Regions from separate parts of the Enterovirga sp. GCM10030262 genome, predicted to be linked through region 1. Evidence: predicted binding sites of a transcription regulator. Region 1 holds the regulator's gene; the other holds the start of a gene.
The links. Region 1 encodes HrcA, which represses chaperone genes, less so after heat shock. Its sites were predicted from a motif close to GTTAGCACTCNCNNNNNGNGAGTGCTAAC; they were not measured.

Region 1 (3,393 bases):
ACCTCGATAGCGGGCGACGAAATCCGGGGATATGAGGCGCTGGTGCGCTGGACCCACCCCACCAGGGGACCGATTGGACCGACCGAATTCATTCCGCTGGCCGAATCGCACGGCCTCATACAATCACTGGGCGAATGGGTTCTGCGCCGCGCTTGCCGGGACGCCGCTTCATGGACGCCGCCGTACAGGGTCGGCGTCAACCTTTCCGCCGTTCAGTTGAGCCAAAGCGACTTCGCCCGGACCATCCATGAAATTCTGGTGGAAACGGGACTGCCCCCGCACCGCCTCGAGCTTGAACTCACCGAGACTGCGCTGATCAAGGACCAGCTCCGTTCCCTTCACGTCATTCGCCAGATCAAGGCCCTGGGCGTGCACGTGGCGCTCGACGATTTCGGCACAGGCTATTCCTCCCTGGAAACGCTCAGGACTTTTCCATTCGACAAGATCAAGCTCGACCGTACCTTCGTCGAGGGCCTCGGCCGGAGCCCGCAATCGCTGGCCATCGTCCGCGCGGTCATGGCGCTCGGCAAGAGCCTCGACATTCCGGTTCTGGCCGAGGGGATCGAGACGGTCGAACAGCTCGAATTGTTGAGGTCGGAATCCTGTGACGAAGTTCAGGGCTTCCTGCTCGGCAGGCCGATCCCGCTTTTCGATCTGGCCGCGCAGGGGGGGCCGAAACCGCTGGAGGCGAGCGGTGCGCCCGCGGCCTCCCGGTGCCGCCGCCGGATCGCCGAGGCGCCACTCATCCGCGCCGCGAGGGCATGACGCGGCCTTCTAGCCGCCCTTCTTCGCCACTCCCACCAGGGCCGGCCGCAGCAGCCGGTCCTTGATCATGTAGCCGGCCTGCATTTCCTGAATGATGGTGCCGGGCTCGGCCTCGTCGCTGGGTATCTCGACCATCGCCTGGTGGCGGTTGGGATCGAGCGGCTGGCCCACGGCCTCGACCCGGACGATGCCGTTGCGCTGGAAGACGGTGTCCAGCTCGCGGCCGGTCGCCTCGATGCCGGCGATGAGGCCTTTCAACTTGTCGTCCTGGCGCAGCTCATCGGGGACAGCGGCCAGCGCCCGGTCCAGATTGTCCTTCACGCTTAGCATGTCGCGCGCGAAACCGGTGGTCGCATAGGCCGAGACATTCTGCTTCTCGGCTTCCAGCCGGCGGCGAACGTTCTGCGTCTCCGCCTGAGCGTAGAGGACGTGCTGGCGGACCTCCTCCAGCTCCTTCTCCAGCTCCGCCAGCCGGTCGAGCTCCCTCGCCTCGGGCTGGGTCTCGCCGGTGTCTTCGCGCATAATCTGGTCGTCGTTCATGCCATCAATCTCGATAGTGCCTGTGCCGTGAAATCCACCATGGGCACGACGCGCGCATAGTTCAACCGCGTCGGCCCGATGACGCCCACCACGCCGACCACCTTGCCGTCGCCGCCGCGATAGGGCGCGGCGATGACCGAGGAGCCGGAAAGGGCGAACAATTTATTCTCCGAGCCGATGAAGATCTTCATGCCCTTGCCGGCGGTGGCGCTGTCGAGCAGGCGGGCAATCTCCTCCTTGCCTTCCAGCTCGTCGAGCAGCTGGCGGACCCGCTCCAGATCGGCGGCGGCGTCCCGGTCGAGCAGATTGGCCTGGCCGCGCACGATCAGCACCGGGCGCTGGGCGCCGTCGCGCGACCAGACCGCCAGGCCGCGCGCGACCAGTTCCTGCGAGACCTGGTCGAGCGCGGCCTCGCCGTCCCTGATCTCGGTGGCGAGGCGCGCGAGCGCGTCGGGGAGAGTGAGGCCGGAAAGGCGGGCGCTGACATAATTACCCGCCTCGCCGAGGGCGGCGGGAGAGATTCCGGGCGGGAGATCGACCACGCGATTCTCGACGCTGCCGTCGCTCCCGACCATCACGGCCAGCGCCTGATCGGGCGACAGCGGGACGAAGCCGAATTGCCGCAGCACCGGCTCGCGCTTGGGAACCAGCACGATGCCGGCGCAGGCGGAGAGGCCGGACAGCACGGCGGTCGCGGCCGAGATCGCCTCCTCGATCGGTCCGCCGCGCTCCAGCCGTGCCTCGATCGCCGCCCTTTCCTCGGCGGTCGGCGCCGCCGCCTGCATCATACCGTCGACGAACAGGCGAAGGCCGCCCTCGGTGGGGACGCGGCCGGCCGACGTATGGGGATGGCTGAGAAGGCCCAGTTCCTCCAGATCCTGCATGACGTTGCGGATCGAGGCGGGCGACAAACTGATGCCGGGCAGCTTCGAGATCGTGCGGGAGCCGACCGGCAGCCCGGAATCGAGATAGCCCTCGACCACCATCCGGAACACGTCACGGGCGCGGTCGGTCATTTCGGAGATGGGAGCGGCGGACATGAGGAGAATGTAGTCATCCGTCATTCCAGCGAAAGCTGGAATCTCACTTCTCTTTCGCTGGCTGGGCCGAAGAAGGGAGATTCCAGCTTTCGCTGGAATGACGAAGGAGGGCTCGCTAAGGCCCCGCGCGAACCACCGAAAGGATAGACATGCGCCCATCCGGACGCGCGCCCGATCAGATGCGGGCGATCACCATGGAAGCCGGCTTCGCCCGCCACGCCGAGGGAAGCTGCCTCGTCGGCTTCGGCGACACCCGCGTGCTGTGCACCGCCTCGGTCGAAACCAGCCTTCCGCCCTGGCTTCGCGGCAAGGGCAAGGGCTGGGTCACCGCCGAATATGGCATGTTGCCGCGCGCGACTCACACAAGGGGGCGGCGCGAGGCGGCGAGCGGCAAGCAGTCCGGCCGGACGCAGGAAATTCAGCGCCTTATCGGGCGCTCCTTGCGCGCCGTGGTCGATCTCCAGGCCCTGGGCGAGCGCCAGATCACATTGGACTGCGACGTCATCCAGGCCGATGGCGGCACCCGCACCGCCGCCATTTCGGGCGCCTGGGTGGCGCTGCGCATCGCCATCGACAAGCTGATCGAAGCCGGGCAGCTCGCAACCGATCCGATCCAGCGCAAGGTCGCGGCGGTCAGCTGCGGCATCCATAATGGAACGGCGGTGCTCGATCTCGATTATATCGAGGACAGCTCCGCAGGCTGCGACGGCAATTTCGTGCTGACCAGCGACGGCAATATCGTGGAGGCGCAGGTGACGGCCGAGGGCGAATGCTACGATGAAGAGGGCCTGCTCCGCCTCCTCCGCCTCGCCCGCATCGGCTGCACCGATATCTTCGCCGCGCAGGACAGGGCGACCGGCCGATGAGGCGCCTGCAACCCGGCAAGCTGGTCATCGCCAGCCACAATCCGGGCAAGGTCCGCGAGATCGCCGACCTGCTCGGGCCTTATGGCATCGAGCCGGTCTCGGCCGCCGACCTCGATCTCCCCGAGCCGGACGAGACCGGCAACAGCTTCGTCGACAATGCCGAATTGAAGGCGCGGCTGGCG
Region 2 (3,393 bases), 900 kb from region 1:
CCGCCTACGCCACGTTCGGCGCCGCCAAGGGCCTCGCTTACGGCATCGCGCCGCTGCCGGCGCTGGGGATGGGAGTGCTCACCGCCTGCGTCGGCGGCATCATCCGCGACGTGCTGAGCGGCGAGCCGTCGATCCTGATGCGGCCCGAACTCTATGTGACCGCCGCGGCGCTTTCGGCGGCGCTCATGGTGGGGTTGCTGCTGCTCGGCCTGCCCAGCCCGATCGCAGGCGCGCTCGCGGCGGTCGCCGGTTTCGCCGTGCGCGGCGCGGCGATCCGCAAGGGCTGGTCGCTCCCCTCCTACCGCCGCTGACGCTCAGCCGGCGAGGAGGCCCGCCAGCCATCCGCCGAGCGTCGCCCGCTCGGCCGGCGGCAGCGGGGTCATCGTCGCCGGGCATTCCAGGCAGCGCGCCTGGATGGCGGACCCGGCGAGGATCTGCCGCATATCCCTTAGCGCGCGCATCAGCCGCCATTCGGGCGTCGCGGCGTGACGGCTGAACATATCGCGCGCGCCGGCGACCTCGCCGCCGCCGGCGGTGCTGGTGAACAGGGATTCGAAGAAGCTCGGCTCGCGCTCGAGCCACACAGCTTCGGCGGATTCCGGATCGAGCTTCGCGCGCCGCGCCGCCTCGGCGATGGCGTCGTCCAATGAGCCGAAGCCGTCGATCAAGCCGAGCTGGCGCGCGCTGCCGCCGTCCCACACCCGCCCTTGCGCGATCGCGTCGACCCGCTCCACCGGCATGTTTCGCGCCGCCGCGACCAGACCGATGAAGCGGCGATACGTGCTGTCGACGCCGATCTGGACGAGCCGGTCGGCATTGTCGGACGGCCCGCGCAATAGGTCGGGTTCGCCGGTGAGCGGCGTGGTCTGGACGCCGTCGACGCCGAGCCCAAGCTTTTGGAGCGCGCCCTCGAAGCTCGGCAGGATGCCGAACACGCCGATCGAGCCGGTAAGGGTCTCGGGCTCGGCGAGGATATGGTCGCCGGCCGTGGCGATCCAGTAGCCGCCGCTCGCCGCGACCGATCCCATCGAGACGACCACGGGCAGCCCCTTCGCCTTGGCGTCGAGCACTGCCTGCCGGATGCGCTCCGATGCCAGGGTCGATCCCCCCGGCGAATCGATCCGCACGACCAGCGCCTTCAGGTCGTTCTCGGTGAGGCCTCCGTACAGATTCTCCACGATGGTCTCGGCGCCCGCAGTGCCGAGCTCGGCCGGGCCGTCGATGATGCTGCCGGCGACCGTGACGACTCCGATCTGGCCGCTCGGGCTCCCCGCCGGATTCGCGCTCACCCAGGCGTCATAGTCGATCGCCTTGTAGCTGCCGGGAAGGTCTTCCTCATCGGCCCCGACCAGTTCGGCCATGCGCCTGCCGAAGGCCGTGCGGTCGCCGATCCTGTCGATCAGCCCGGCCGCCAGCGCCGCCTTGGCCATGTCTCCGTCGGCGGCGGCGATGCGGTCGACCGGGGCGCTCACATAATCGGTCAGCCGCGCCCCGGGACGCGCGCGCCGGACATCGTCCTGCCAATTCTCCCACAGCGCCCCGGCCACCGCCGCGGCGGCCTCGCGCGCTTCGGGCGACATGTCGGTGCGCGTGTACGGCTCGACCGCCGCCTTGTAGGTTCCGGCTTTGTAGACATTGGCGGTGACCCCCAATTTGTCGAGCAGGCCCTTATAATAAAGATTGGCTCCGCCCGGACCGGTGATGAGGACGCCGCCCAGTGGGTTGAGCCAGATTTCGGAGGCGTGGGCGGCGATCTGATAGGCATCGTCGCTATAGCCGGTGGCGTAGGCGATGACCGGCTTGTCGGCCCTGCGAACGGCATCGATCGCGTCGCCGATCCGCGCCAGGCCGGCCTGGCCGCCGCCCAGGAAGATGTCGAGATCGAGGGCGACGGCCTTCACCCGGTCGTCGGTCGCCGCCGTCTCCAGCGCGTGGACGACGTCGCGGAGCCTATATTCGCGTATCAGCGAGGATCCCGACACGATTTCCAGCGGATCGGTCTCGACCGGCTGCTCGACGATCGCGCCACCGAGGTCGAGCAAAAGGGCGCCCTCGTCGGCACTGCCGGCATAAGGCGTGGCGGAGAGCAAGGCATAGAGCAGGCCGAAGAAGAGCAGCATGAAAACGAGCACCAGCCCGTCCTTCACGCCCACCAGCAGCCGCCACGCCTTGCCCAGAAAACGCATGTTTGTCCCGTCCGAGATTCCGTTACCCGGCAGCTAGGCCACTCGCGGGAGCCTGTAAATGCGTCGCTCCGGCGAGACGCGGTTGCGCGTCGGAGGAAAAATCTGTCTGGGAGGCCCTTGACCCCCGACGGCCCCGGACTAAATCCGCGTCATTGGCACTCGCCCTTATTGAGTGCTAACAGGGTATTTAATCCGCGACCGGCCCGGCTGCTCCTTCGAGCGGCGGCGGCCGTCCACAGCAGAAAGGTGACGCATGAATTTTCGTCCGCTCCATGACAGGGTGCTCGTCCGCCGCGTAGAGGCCGAGGAAAAGACGGCCGGCGGGATCATCATTCCCGACACCGCCAAGGAAAAGCCGCAGGAAGGCGAAGTGATCTCCGTCGGCACCGGCGCGCGCAACGAGCAGGGGGAAATCCACCCGCTCGAGGTCAAGGCCGGCGACAAGATCCTGTTCGGCAAATGGTCGGGCACCGAGGTCAAGATCGACGGCGAGGATCTTCTCATCATGAAGGAAAGCGACATTCTCGGGATCGTCGGCTGACCAACCGTCATTCCAGCGGAAGCTGGAATCTCTTTTCTATTCAACAGTCAAGGAAGTGAGATCCCAGCTTTCGCTGGGATGACGCTTCAAAACAGAAGGAAGAAAACAAATGGCAGCGAAAGACGTTCGCTTTTCGCGCGATGCCCGTGAGCGTATCATGCGCGGCGTCGACATCCTCGCCGACGCGGTCAAGGTGACCCTGGGGCCCAAGGGCCGCAACGTCGTCCTCGACAAGAGCTATGGCAGCCCCCGCATCACCAAGGACGGCGTCACCGTCGCCAAGGAGATCGAGCTCAAGGACAAGTTCGAGAATATGGGCGCGCAGATGCTGCGCGAGGTCGCATCGAAGACCAACGACCTCGCCGGCGACGGCACCACCACCGCCACTGTGCTCGCCCAGTCGATCGTCCGTGAGGGCATGAAGTCGGTCGCGGCCGGCATGAACCCGATGGACCTGAAGCGCGGCATCGACATCGCCGTCGCCAAGGTGGTCGAGGATCTCAAGGCCCGCTCCAAGCCCGTCTCCGGATCCAACGAGATCGCTCAGGTCGGCATCATCTCGGCCAATGGCGACACCGTCGTCGGCGAGAAGATCGCCGAGGCGATGGAGAAGGTCGGCAAGGAAGGTGTCATCACCGTCGAGGAGGCCAAGGGCCTCGAATTCGA

Region 2: groES (co-chaperone GroES) is a predicted target of HrcA. The motif match lies at 2,338-2,366, and genes of this name have one in related genera.

What each region holds. Positions count from the first base shown of each region.
Region 1 is NZ_JBHTDC010000001.1:791,463-794,855, forward strand. Features, by position in the region: gene ACFQRC_RS03915 (putative bifunctional diguanylate cyclase/phosphodiesterase) at 1-765, shown strand, start outside; gene grpE (nucleotide exchange factor GrpE) at 775-1,305, opposite strand; gene hrcA (heat-inducible transcriptional repressor HrcA) at 1,302-2,369, opposite strand; gene rph (ribonuclease PH) at 2,495-3,211, shown strand; gene rdgB (RdgB/HAM1 family non-canonical purine NTP pyrophosphatase) at 3,208-3,393, shown strand, end outside.
Region 2 is NZ_JBHTDC010000001.1:1,690,223-1,693,615, reverse strand. Features, by position in the region: gene ACFQRC_RS08185 (trimeric intracellular cation channel family protein) at 1-311, shown strand, start outside; gene sppA (signal peptide peptidase SppA) at 315-2,186, opposite strand; gene groES (co-chaperone GroES) at 2,440-2,727, shown strand; gene groL (chaperonin GroEL) at 2,837-3,393, shown strand, end outside.